DNA from 4 places in the Brevibacillus schisleri genome. Region 2 is predicted to be linked to each of the others. Evidence: riboswitches for the same ligand, from Rfam matches in the RefSeq annotation. Region 2 holds a riboswitch; each other region holds the start of a gene.

Region 1 (3,205 bases), 2.8 Mb from region 2:
CCAGACGCGCCATCCCCACCCAGCCGGTCAGAGATAGGGCAATAATGATTGTTGCGAGTCCAGGCTCCAGAACCACCATCAGCAGGATTACCACCAGCAGATACGGAATGCTGTAAAGAATTTCGGCCAACCGCATCAGGATGTTGTCTACACGGTCGCCCAGCTTGTTCCTCCCTGCCATGTAACCGGATATCCCGCCGATGCATACACCAATCACGAGATCGATGGCTGCTGCCGCCACACCAATAAACAAAGAAATTTGTCCGCCTGCCCAGGTACGTGCCCACATGTCCCGCCCCAAGTCATCGGTTCCAAACCAGTGCTCGCCAGACAGTGGCAGATTTCCTTTGGTCAAAGACTGTTCATGTGGGCTGTGGGGAACGAGCAGCGGACCGATGATTGAGAGGGTCACCACTGCTGCGAGCAGGAAGAACCCGAGCATTGCCAGCTTGTTACTGGATACCCGCTGCAAAACCTCCTGCCAATACCCAAGACTCGGGCGCTCCCGAATTTCCTCTAAAAGCCGGCTTCGGTCGACTGGTCGAAACAGGGAATCCAGTTGTGTTGCCTGATTGGCCATAACGCTACTTCCCTCCACTCGTTAATCTGATGCGCGGGTCAATCACCCGATACAACAGGTCGATGATGTACAAAGTAAAAATGAGCACAAAGCTGTAAAACACAGTCGTTCCTAAAATAACGGGATAATCGCGGTTAAAAATGCTTTCCACGAAGTATTTGCCGAGCCCGGGAATCGCGAAAATCTTTTCCACCACAAAGGTTCCGGTCATCAGGTTGGCAAACAGCGGACCGATAAAGGTAAGAACAGGCAGGATGGCATTGCGCATCCCGTGTCTAACGACAATGGAAAAGGTGCCAAGCCCTTTGGCCTCTGCCGTGCTTATGTATTCCTGTTGCCAAACCTCAAGCATGCTGGCTCGTACAAAGCGGGCGATGATGGCGAGCGGACCGATAGCGAGAGCAAGTGTTGGAAGAATCGAGTGCTCCCAGCTCCCCCATGCAGCGACGGGTAAAAGCTCCCATTTAACGGCTAAATACTTGATCAACAGTGGCGCGAGAATAAAACTGGGGATGGAGATCCCGATGATGGCAGCAAACATAGACAAGAAATCCAAGGTCCGATTGTGATAGAGTGCCGCTACGATTCCCAGTGTGATTCCACCAATCAACGCTACCGTAAACGACTGGAGTCCCAGAACAGCCGATGCGGGAAATCCCTCTGCAATCAGTGTGTTCACATCCCTCGTCTTGGACTGGATAGAGGGCCCCAAGTCAAATTGCAGCAATCCTTTTAGATAGAGCAGGTATTGTACCGTGATTGGCTGATCGAGGTTGTACTCCGCTCGCATGTTCTTCACCACTTCTTCTGGAAGCATTTTGGCATCTGATGCGAATGGATCACCTGGAATCAGGTGCATGGTCACGAACGTTACCGTGACGATCATCCACAGCGTAACGATCATGAGAAAGCCACGCTTGACTGCATAATAAAGCACGTTGTTTCCTCCTTCAAATAATACAAAGTAAAACGATGTAAATACTACGGATTATAAATATAGAAAACCCCTCTCCGAAAAGAAGAGGGGCGATTGCACGTTTCCCACCTTCTCATCTCGCAGAATAACTCCGCAGGAATTAGCACCGTAAGGTCAATCAGACCAAGGTTGCCGGGTTTCATCGGGCCAGTCCCTCCACCACTCTCGATAAGAATGTTCTATGAAATTTAATTTTATTGTAAAATTCTTTTTATCTTATCATTTTACTCGGATATGTCAATGCTGTTCCATGACAATTGATTTTTCTTTATATTATTTGTGAAAAAAGTAAATCTTCATACACGTATGAATAGGAGGATGTCAGCCCAAATCTTAATCGTGGTGGCTAGGATCAACAAGGCAAGAATGGATTGGAGAATCCGCGTGCCCAAACGTTTACTGACCTTCGTACCGAGCGGCGCTGCCATGATGCTGGCGATTACCATGATCACGGATGGCCACAGCAATATGTCCCCTGCCATCCATTTCCCTATCGTCGATCCAATGGAAGATAGAAAAGTGATGGCAAGAGAGGACGCAATCGCAACTCTTGTCGGTATCTTGAGGATGATCAACATGATGGGAACCAAAATAAAAGCGCCCGCTGCCCCGACAATTCCGGAGGCACCTCCGACCATCAAAGCAGATAAGACAGCTGTTGGTTTATGAAAGAGAACCTCAGTTGTCTGTTCACGTTCGTCCACTCGCTTTTTTGGCAGGAACATCAAGATTACAGCAATCGTGGCCAGGATGGCGTAAACGATATTGACGGCATTTGCCGAAAGGAATTTTCCTCCATATCCTCCAAGCAAGCTCCCGACAATAATGGCACTTCCCATGTACACAACGAGCTGGTAATGAATAAGCTTATCTTTGCGCAGAGTCCAAACAGCAGCTAGGGTGGCAAAAAATACTTGGACGGCACTTATTCCGGATACTTCGTGAGCTGTGTAAGCAACGAATCCAAGGGCAGGCGGAATGTACAGAAGCATCGGATACTTGATGATGGAGCCCCCGATTCCAACGAGACCAGAGATGAACGATCCCACGAAACCGATAACAAACAGTGTGATCACTAGGTCGATAGTCATAGGCTCACCCTTTGCAGCAACTCGCTTTGATCTCGTTTTATCCTCGTTCTACCACTGGCAACCGGTCTATTTGCCATTGTAAGATTCCGCCGCTCAAATTCATTACATCCTTGAATCCGTTTGCTTTAAGAATGCTTGCGCCAATGGCGGATCGGGCACCGGAACGGCACTGTACGAGAAGCGGTTTATCGTGAGGAATCTCATCTTGCCGCATGGCGAGTGTACCGAGCATGATGTGCTGTGCATCCGGAATATGTCCTTCCTTCCACTCGGCCAAATTACGTACATCTACTACGTGAACCTCTCCCTTTTCCACCCGGTCTGCAATCTCCAGCGGTGTTACCTCTTCGATTGTCTCGAGCGAAGACCCTTCACTTTCCATTAGTTTGGTGCTGTCGATAAAGCCTGTGACATGATCAATCCCTACAGCACGCAAGGCTTGCAAAATCTCGTCCAGCTCATCTGGGGTAGTCAGAATCTGAACGGGGCGATCGTAATCGACAATCCAGCCTGCCCAGTTGGCAAATGACTTGTTAAAGGGAATATGAAGTGTTCCCG
Region 2 (3,205 bases):
TCTTCTGTCAGTTGAACGGTCTTGTTTACAGGGGAATCGATTTTCGCTTTTGCTGTTTTCTCCTGAACCTCTTTGCTCAGTTGATAGTTGATGAAGTCTTCTGCGAGTGCTTTGTTTTTCGAGCCTTTTACGATGTTAACCGTATTCATAACCGCATATCCGCCACTTGCAGGTTGTACGAAAACAGCTTCTGGAACAGCGGCTTTGATGTCTTTGAAGTACATTTCCATGATCGGTCCAACGCCGATTTCTTCTTGTCCAAACATGTTCACGTATTCGGAGGTCTTATCGTAGAACTTCACGACACTTTTGTTGACTTCTTTCATTTTCGCGAAGGCTTGATCCTCGTTAAATTCCTTGCTGCCCGCGACCGCAGAAGCACTGTCGAGAACCATCGGACCAGTTGTGGACGTAATGCTTGGCAGTGTCAGCTTGCCTGTCAGCTCTGGGTTCCACAGATCTTTCCAATCCTTGATCTCGGTTTTTACGAGCTTTGGATTGTAGGCAATCCCGAATTGGCCAATCGTGTAAGCTGGACCGTATTCTTCGCCCAGTGGTGCTTTGGCGATGTCGTAGATTTGTTCCAGGTTCGGGATGCGGCTGCGGTCGATTTTTTCAAATGCGCCACTCTCAATCCCTTGCTGTGCATAGTAGTCAGAGAGGTAGATCAAGTCTACATCGGAGCTTCCTTGGCGAACTTTGTTCAGACGCTCTGCGTTGTTCCCGATTTCCAGCACGATTTTCACGTTATGTTCTTTTTCAAACGGCTCATATACTTCTTTGCGGAAAAAGTCTTCGGAGAAGCCCCATGTGGAGATGACCAGCTTTTGTGGCTCGCCCTTGGCTTCGCCGCCAGCTCCCCCCGCTTTTGGTTGATCATTGCTGCCACAGCCAGCGAGTGCCAGTGACATCATAGAAAAAGACAGGATTCCAGCAAGTAATTTCTTCATCGTAATTCTCCTCCAGTTGGGTTCATTTGATGACAAAATATGGTGATATAATAAAAAGAAAAGTACCCTTGATTAGAACGTATCATTCTAAACAAGAGCACTTTTCTTCGTAAACAAAGAGAAGTGACACCCGTTTTTACGCAAAGTCTACGGTCTCCCCTTAAGATAGATCAAAAGAGAAAATCCGAACGATTGCGTCAGGTATTCAGTTCTGATTCAGCTAAAATAACATTCGTGATCGCCCACTGCGTAGGCGCATCATAGTCCCTGAGCACGGCTTCCAACGGCAACCCCATCTCTTCTTCCAGTCGTTCTCTCAGTCTCTTCTTATAAAGAAGGGACATGCGAAAATCAACTTCGAGCTTGAGGGCCGGTGCTTCTCCTTCCAACGCTTGTGAGCGCGGAGAGCGGCGATGCTTAGCTTGGAACGTAATCATCTGATTTTCAATCGTGACTCGGAGCAAAGTCGTTCCAAATCCGAACAACTCTTTTGCTATCTCATTATAGATGGCAGATAGCTTTTTTCTAGTTTCATTGGAGTCCACGAAAGTCATGTCATCACCTGCGATAGCTGGTATCGGGTTCATTCGCTCTCATTATACATATGATTTTTTCATTCTTCAATAGAATATTCGTATTTAGATCAATTTCACATTTTTCCACCAAGTCATTCGTTTGCAAAAACTGTTGACACCGAAAAAATCACTCGTTATAATCCAACTATCCAAATAAGAATTAACAACAATGTTTGGAATGATAATTTCATAGCACATTCTCTTATGAAGAGAGGTTGAGGGACTGGCCCTATGACACCTCGGCAACCTATCGCAAACGATACGGTGCCAAATCCAGCGGAATTTATTCCGACAGATAAGAGAGGTATTGTTGCAGTGTGGTTACATACTTGCAGTTTTCGCCTCTTCTGTCGGAAGAGGCTTTTTTCTTTTCCATCTTACATCCAGAGAAAAGGGGTATTTTCATGAAAAAGACTGGTCTACTGCTTACTACACTACTGCTCGCTGCATCGCTCGTAACGGCTTGCGGGGGTAAACAAGAAGCTGCGCCTGCTAACGGCGGCACTGCTGCTGAACAAACCTCACTCAAAGTGGGTGTCACTGGCGGCCCACACGAAGAAATTCTCAACAAAGTAAAAGAAGTCGCCAAAGGCAAAGGACTCGATGTCGAAGTCGTCGTTTTTAACGATTACGTACAGCCGAATCAGGCGCTCGATAAAGGAAATCTCGATGTAAACAGCTTCCAAACCATCCCGTTCTTGGCGAAGTTCAATCAAGATCACAAAACAAAGATCGTTGAGGTCGGAAAAACCGTGACGTACCCGATGGGCCTGTACTCCACCAAGCATAAAAAAGTCGAGGACATCCCGGCAGGCGGCGTTGTCGGCATTCAAAACGACCCGACCAACCGAGCACGCGCCTTGTTGCTCTATCAGGCAGCGGGCTTGATTAAGCTCAAGGATGGCGTGGGCGACAACGCAACACCACTGGACATCGTGGAAAATCCGAAAAATTTGCAATTCAAAGAGCTGGAGGCTGCTTTCCTGGCACGCTCGCTGAGCAACGTAGAGGTTGCTTCGATTAATACGAACTTCGCAATGGAAGCTGGCTACTCCCCGAAAAAAGACGCGATCTTCGCTGAGACCGCTGACTCTCCATACGTAAACATCTTGGCAGTCAACGAAACCAACAAAGACAACCCAGCCGTCAAAAAGCTAGTGGACATCTACCGCTCGGAAGAAGTGAAAAAATTCATCAACGAACGCTTTGAAGGAGCTGTACTGCCGTCCTGGTAAGATCGACGCCAGGAACATCAAGAACAACAAGGAGAACTCGTTATGATACAGCTAACCGATATTCATAAGTCGTATCAAGTAGGAAACAAGCAGGTAGAAGCATTGAAGGGCGTATCCCTGCAGGTGAAAAAAGGGCAAATCTACGGGGTGATCGGCTTTAGCGGAGCGGGGAAAAGTACCCTGCTCCGTACCATCAACCTGTTGGAGAAGCCGACCAGCGGTTCTGTGATCGTCAATGGCCAGAACATGCTGACCCTCAAGGAAAAAGAGCTGCGGCAAGCTCGCAAAAAGATCGGGATTATTTTTCAACACTTCAATCTGCTCTCTTCTTATAATGTCTTTGACAATGTGGCGGAAATCTTGCGGATGAATCGCGTCCCCAAAGATGTCATGAAACGCAAGGTAGAAGACCTTCTCGGCTTGGTTGGCTTGTCTGATAAAGCAA
Region 3 (3,205 bases), 2.2 Mb from region 2:
TACACTGGCAGTGAAAGCGATCCAGGATGCGAACAGCCAAGCGGATCTCGTGGTGGTGATTGCACACTGGGGCAAAGAACGCTCCGATTATCCTGTCGATCATCAAAAGGAGCTGTCTCGTGCCTACATCGATGCTGGTGCAGATTTGATTGTCGGCGGTCATCCCCACGTACTGCAAGGCTTTGAACGATACAACGACAAATGGATTGCGTACAGTCTTGGCAATTTCGTTTTCACACGTTCAAACGAACCCAAGACTTGGGAAACAATGGTCCTGCTAGCAAACTGCTCCAAAAGTGGTGATTGTGAGCTAACGATGCTTCCATTTCATGCAGAATTGGGACAAGCTGTACCCATGAATGAAAGCAACGGCGCTGCCCTGTTAAAACGCATTGAATCCATTTCTGAGCAAGTCGACATACAAAGTGACGGGTGTGTGCAGCCACGTGCAAAGGCGGTGGAGACTGCCCCCTGATAAAAGAAGCCGTGTTTCCAGATTCCTAGAAATACGGCATTTCTTCTTATGGTTCCTCTTACTTACGCAGATTCAAGAATAGGGAAGCAGCGCACTTCTAAGCCAAAATCATTTTTCAATAAGGACTCATGCTGTTCACTGATTCCCGTCACGACCAACCCTGCGCGCAAGACGCCTCCCAAATCGAATTGGACTTTTAGTTTATGCACGTTCACCCCGGCCTGCTGAAGGAAATGCAAGACACGATCTGGCGTCGCAGTATGACATGAGCCCTCCAGATAACATAGGACGTGTTCTGCCGAGTCCACCGTGCATCCAGCTTTGTCAGCCGTTTTTTCTTTCCAGGTAGGATGCGGTGTGAATGGCTGTGTCAATAAATAGGCCAAATCCTCCACGACTGCACTTGCTGTAGGGAGCTCTCCTGCCCCTCTTCCTGTAAACAACAAGTCTCCTACGATATTGCCGGATAGCTGGACCGCATTAAACGCATCGTGGATTTGCGCCAACGGATGGCTCAACGGAAGCATGGTTGGTTCAACAGATAGGCGAATGCCTTTTTCGGCTTGATAAGCCTGCGCGATCAGCTTGATCCGGTACCCTAAGTCGCTTGCAATCCGAATATGACCTGCTGACAAATCCGCAATACCTTTGCGAACAACATCCGCTAAAGGCAGTGATTCTCCATAAACAAGCTGTGCCAGGATATACAATTTGTACATAGCATCAAAGCCTTCTACATCCGAACGAGGGTCTGCTTCTGCATAGCCCAGCTCCTGTGCTTGCTTGAGTACCTCCTGGTAGGAGAGCTGCTCTGCTTCCATTTTCGTCAAAATGAAGTTCGTTGTTCCGTTGAGAATACCGCGAACGCCTTGGATATCGTTCGTACGTAGAAACTGCCGGAGCACACTCAAGATCGGGATACCCCCAGCCACACTCGCTTCATAGGCAAGATGCACTTGATGCTGATTTGCCAAATCGACTAGCTCTGTTCCTTTTTTCGCCAGTAGCTCTTTGTTGGCGGTTACCACATGGCAGCCCTTTTCGATCAAAGCACGTACGTAGTCATAGGTAGGTTCTACACCGCCCATGACCTCCACCACGATATCCACATCGCTTCTCAATACATCCTCAAAATCTGTCGTCAGTAAAGCCGGGTCGACATGAACCGCACGCTCTTTTTCCGAGTCACGCACCAATGCCTTGACGATCTCAATTCGTTTTCCCAGACGAGAAGCCAGCTTCTCTTGTTGTGAACGGATCGTTTTGATTACGCCCCTACCCACTGTCCCCAATCCCAATAATCCCACGCGTACTACTTCTGCACTCATCCTGACCACCCCATACCCCGAATTTTAGATAAAAAGAAAAGCCATCTTCGATAAGAAGAAGGCTTGATAGCAGCGAATGCTCCCCCTCCTTATCTCCCAGGACGTATATGTCCTGCAGGAATTGGCACCTTGTCACAAAATATGCGTGACGGTTGCCGGGCTTCATCGGGCCAGTCCCTCCACCTCTCTGGATAAAGAAAATATGAAATTAAAAAAACCTTCTTCGCTAAGAAGAAGGTTCATCTACTAATGGAGTAACCCGCTTCTTATCTTTCGAGACAAAACGTCTCGCAGGAATTGGCACCTTGTTGCAATATGCAACGGTTGCCGGGCTTCATCGGGCCAGACCCTCCACCTCTCTGGATAAGAACCATTTATGCTGTTGAGCTTTATTCTAAGAAATTCCAAGGCAAGCGTCAACAAAATTCTTTCTTTTCTGATTGCAAGCTAATTTGGCAAGGATTTCAGTTGTGGGTGAACAGGCTCTCTACCTCTTCCAAACTGCAGCAAGCACAATGAAACACGCCCTCCTGGCATTCCTCAGACTGCTCTTTTTCCTCAACATATCCGCACCATTGGCAAATAAAAAGTTGGATCATTGCTCGCCCTCCTCTTCTATTATTCTGCCCAAAATAAAAAGAGCATTTTCCTCACGACCGTGACGATCGTTAGAAAATGCCAGAAAAGGAGGGGCATACTTGTCCACTCGCTGTTTTTCGCAAGCCATCTCTAACACCTCCCTATCTCCCGTAGGTCTATCAGTGTTGTCGAAACAGGCAGGTCTCCTGACTATGAGTTCATCGCCTAGCGTCGCCTTCCCCGTCTATTTTGATAGACCAGTGGCTTGTTGGACGCTGACTCCCTCTTACAGTGGCGGGACCGTGTCGGATTTGCACCGAGCTTCCCTATTATCCTTGTGGCGAATTGGTTACGCTCTAAGGAACCTGTTTCCACCTATGAAATTGTCTATTCTCACTACTACCTTCAGATTTTACCTTCCCCCAAATACCGCTCTTTCAAAATGCGAGTGTGATGAGCTTCATGTCCAGCAATCACATACGCCAACGTCCTTGCAGATAGCTTGTTTCCGTTGGCAAGTCCTGTACGCAACCACGCTTCTGGAGAAATTCCTCGCACCTGCGCGATGGTGGCAGCACGGACAGCCTTATACTCTTCCAGTAAATCAGACAGGTCTCTTAGCTGAAAACACCAGTGTTCAACAAAAGCATTCTCATCAAAACCGACGAGGGGTGTCTGATCTCCTCTCGCAATTCTCAGCAAGCGATAGCTCATGATGCGTTCTGTATCGATGAGATGACCCAACACCTCTTTAACCGTCCATTTGCCTGGCGCATACCGATAATCAATTTGCTCGGGCACAAGGGACGAAAAGAACGCGACT
Region 4 (3,205 bases), 1.7 Mb from region 2:
AACTACGCCATCTACATTCCCATTGCTTTTATCCAGCGGCGGGAGTAAGGTAGGAGAAGATAGAGGAGGAACGATACTCGTATGACTGATCAATTAACACATTTTAATGAACAAAATCGAGCGCGGATGGTAGACGTGTCTGAGAAGGACGTCACAAAACGGGTGGCTGTAGCCGAGAGCCAAATCAGCATGAAACCCGAAACCCTCGCCCGAATCCGCGAAGGTCGAATCGAAAAGGGCGATGTACTCGCCGTAGCACAGGTAGCAGGTGTCATGGCTGCCAAAAAAACGTGGGAAATCATCCCGATGTGTCATCCGCTGCCATTGACTGGCATCGACATACAATTTGCTTTTGTAGACGAAACGACGCTTGCGATTACAGGAACCGTGAAGACGACAGGGAAAACAGGCGTTGAGATGGAGGCTTTGACCGCTGTAAGCGTAGCGGCTTTGACGGTGTATGACATGTGCAAAGCGATGGATAAAGAAATGATAATCGGTCCGACCAGTCTGGAATCCAAAACAGGCGGAAAAAGCGGCGATTTCCATCGGGGAGAGAAGTAAGCCATGAGGCAAAAGTGGGAATCCTATCCGAGCAGCATTCGTTTATTGGCGATTGCTGCCGTCATTTTTTCTACCGGAATGGCATGTATTTGGCCGCTGGTCACGATTTATATTCATAACCATCTCGGAAAGCCGCTGACTGTAGCCGGCTTCTTGTTGCTTTTAAACCAAGGCGCATTCTTGATCGGAAGTATTGTCGGCGGGATGCTGTTTGACCGCTGGGGCAAAATGCGCACCATCATTGTCGGTTCCATCGGTGTTATCCTGATTTCGCTCGGATTAGGTGTTACGGAGGATTTTACGATATATGTTGTGCTGCTTCTGTTGAATGGACTGTTTTATGGATTACTTTCTCCGGTGATGAATGCATTGGCCATAGTTTTGTGGCCGGACGGAGGACGTAAAGGAATCAATCTGATTTATGTCACGCTCAATGTGGGGGTAGCTGCCGGTTCTGCGTTGGGCGGCTTTTTGGCAAGTGTGTCATTTGCCTGGACGTTTTTTGGTAATGCCATCTCACAAGTAATCGTCCTCGCCATGTTCCTACTCATTTTGCCCCGTCAGTTAAAAATGGTGGAACACCAACGCCAAAACTCGACGGCTGGACAAAGCATGCCTGAGCAAGCAACTACTGATGTGCTGCGACAACCACAGCAAGAGTCAAAGGTGGTATGGGGTGCCTTGCTGCTATTATGCGGGGGACTATTAATTAGCTGGATTGTCTATGTACAATGGACAACGGTGCTGTCGACCTATATGCAATCCTTGGGCATTTCCCTCCGTCAATACAGTCTGTTGTGGACGCTGAACGGCGGCTTGATCCTGTTTGGTCAGCCACTGATTGCGTGGGTCATTCGACGCTTTGCGCGAACGCTAAAAGCCCAAATGCTCTTGGGCGCCTATATTTTTGCCTTGTCGATGTTGATTTTGTCGCAATCAACGGCTTATGCAGGCTTTGTGGCGGGGATGTTCATCATGACGCTGGGCGAAATGCTCGTGTGGCCAGCGGTGCCAGCAGTAGCTGCACAGTTTACGCCAGAGGGACGAGAAGGTTTCATTCAAGGACTGATTGCAGGGACTGGATCAGCTGGGCGGATGCTCGGGCCACTGCTCGGCGCATTCATCTTCCAATCGATTCACGCGCAGGGACTATTGTTCGTGATGGCGGGCTTGTGTCTGTTGTCTGTCGCCTTCTTTGCCTTCCACACCTCTTTTCACAAAAGAAGGCATCAAGTGCCGGTACACAATCAAGCATCTTGACACGGTTTACGTGCTCAAGTAGTATGGTATAGACGAAAAAACAGTATATTTGACTTATTCAGAGAGGTGGAGGGACTGGCCCTATGAAGCCCGGCAGCGGATCTGTTCCATGTGATGGACAGATGCTGTGCCAATTCCAGCAGGATTTTTTCCTGACAGATAAGGACGTGACCAAGCTGATCTCCCCCTTTTTCTGTATGGAAAAAGGGGGTTTTACTGTATTGGCCCAAGAAAGGAATGGAAGAAAGATGCGCATTCAACATGCCGATATGATTGATCGACTCCCTACCCAGTTTTTTGCGACCCTGGTGGCAAAAGTAAACAAGGTCATAGCTCAAGGCCATGACGTCATTAACCTGGGGCAGGGCAATCCTGATTTGCCAACACCGCCGCATATTATTGAAGAATTACAGGCGCAAGCGGCACAACCACTCCATCACAAATATCCGCCTTTTCAGGGACGTGTGGAACTGAAGCAGGCAGTGGCTCATTGGTATAAGCAAGAATTTGATGTGGACCTCGATCCGGAGGAAGAAGTAGCGATTTTGTTCGGCAGTAAAACCGGACTCGTAGAGATTTGCCAAGTACTCATGAACGCAGGCGATGTTGCACTGGTTCCAGACCCAGGCTATCCGGATTATTGGTCGGGGGTTGCAGTCGTAGACGGACGGATGGTTATGATGCCGTTGAAGGCGGAAAATGACTTCTTGCCAGACTACAGCCAGCTGTCCCAGGCTGATTTAGATCGAGCGAAACTGATGTTTCTCAACTATCCGAACAATCCGACAGCAGTCAACGCACCACTCGAGTTCTATGAGGAAACCATTCGTTTTGCCCGAAAACATGAAATCGTCGTCTGCCACGACTTCGCCTACGGAGCTATCAGCTATGACGGGAAAAAGCCGGTCAGCTTCATGCAGGTTCCGGGTGCAAAAGAAGTGGGCGTAGAATTTTATACCTTGTCCAAAACGTACAACATGGCAGGCTGGCGTGTGGGTGCCATGGTAGGTAATCGCGAGCTGGTTCGTCTGATTAACCTCATTCAGGACCATTACTTCGTCAGTCTGTTCGGTGCAGTACAGATGGCGGCAGCCAAAGCGATGACGGATTCGCAGCAGTGCGTCCGCGATCTCGTCGCTGTCTACGAAAGCCGCCGCAATGCATTGTACTCCAATCTGCATCGGATTGGCTGGCAGGCTCCGCCATCTCAAGGTTCGTTTTTTGCTTGGCTTCCTGTTCCAAGCGGCTTCACATCTGTGGAGTTCTCTGACCTACTTTTGGAAAAAGCGCATGTCGTCGTAGCGCCGGGAAATGGCTTTGGCCCGACAGGTGAGGGTTATGTGAGAGCGGCTTTGTTATCCAACGAAGAGCGTCTCGCGGA

The links. A riboswitch is a leader RNA that binds a small molecule or an ion and turns the genes downstream of it on or off. The one in region 2 is predicted to bind S-adenosylmethionine.
Region 1: it holds a riboswitch for S-adenosylmethionine, as region 2 does, so the genes downstream of both, ACUUHJ_RS16660 (ABC transporter permease) here and ACUUHJ_RS30295 (MetQ/NlpA family ABC transporter substrate-binding protein) in region 2, are expected to answer to the same signal.
Region 3: it holds a riboswitch for S-adenosylmethionine, as region 2 does, so the genes downstream of both, ACUUHJ_RS19790 (homoserine dehydrogenase) here and ACUUHJ_RS30295 (MetQ/NlpA family ABC transporter substrate-binding protein) in region 2, are expected to answer to the same signal.
Region 4: it holds a riboswitch for S-adenosylmethionine, as region 2 does, so the genes downstream of both, ACUUHJ_RS22665 (aminotransferase class I/II-fold pyridoxal phosphate-dependent enzyme) here and ACUUHJ_RS30295 (MetQ/NlpA family ABC transporter substrate-binding protein) in region 2, are expected to answer to the same signal.

The regions. Positions count from the first base shown of each region.
Region 1 is NZ_JBVNDM010000001.1:3,566,073-3,569,277, forward strand. Features, by position in the region: gene ACUUHJ_RS16655 (ABC transporter permease) at 1-580, opposite strand, end outside; gene ACUUHJ_RS16660 (ABC transporter permease) at 585-1,517, opposite strand; SAM riboswitch class I at 1,627-1,731, opposite strand; gene ACUUHJ_RS16665 (sulfite exporter TauE/SafE family protein) at 1,853-2,647, opposite strand; gene ACUUHJ_RS16670 (MBL fold metallo-hydrolase) at 2,685-3,205, opposite strand, start outside.
Region 2 is NZ_JBVNDM010000001.1:6,402,199-6,405,403, forward strand. Features, by position in the region: gene ACUUHJ_RS30285 (ABC transporter substrate-binding protein) at 1-950, opposite strand, end outside; gene ACUUHJ_RS30290 (DUF2294 domain-containing protein) at 1,148-1,504, opposite strand; SAM riboswitch class I at 1,725-1,827, shown strand; gene ACUUHJ_RS30295 (MetQ/NlpA family ABC transporter substrate-binding protein) at 1,930-2,760, shown strand; gene ACUUHJ_RS30300 (methionine ABC transporter ATP-binding protein) at 2,803-3,205, shown strand, end outside.
Region 3 is NZ_JBVNDM010000001.1:4,199,407-4,202,611, forward strand. Features, by position in the region: gene ACUUHJ_RS19785 (CapA family protein) at 1-475, shown strand, start outside; gene ACUUHJ_RS19790 (homoserine dehydrogenase) at 538-1,803, opposite strand; SAM riboswitch class I at 1,890-2,001, opposite strand; SAM riboswitch class I at 2,067-2,173, opposite strand; gene ACUUHJ_RS19795 (hypothetical protein) at 2,268-2,402, opposite strand; gene ACUUHJ_RS19800 (hypothetical protein) at 2,399-2,539, opposite strand; cobalamin riboswitch at 2,562-2,766, opposite strand; gene ACUUHJ_RS19805 (DinB family protein) at 2,788-3,205, opposite strand, start outside.
Region 4 is NZ_JBVNDM010000001.1:4,752,190-4,755,394, reverse strand. Features, by position in the region: gene moaC (cyclic pyranopterin monophosphate synthase MoaC) at 82-564, shown strand; gene ACUUHJ_RS22670 (MFS transporter) at 568-1,824, shown strand; SAM riboswitch class I at 1,876-1,990, shown strand; gene ACUUHJ_RS22665 (aminotransferase class I/II-fold pyridoxal phosphate-dependent enzyme) at 2,073-3,205, shown strand, end outside.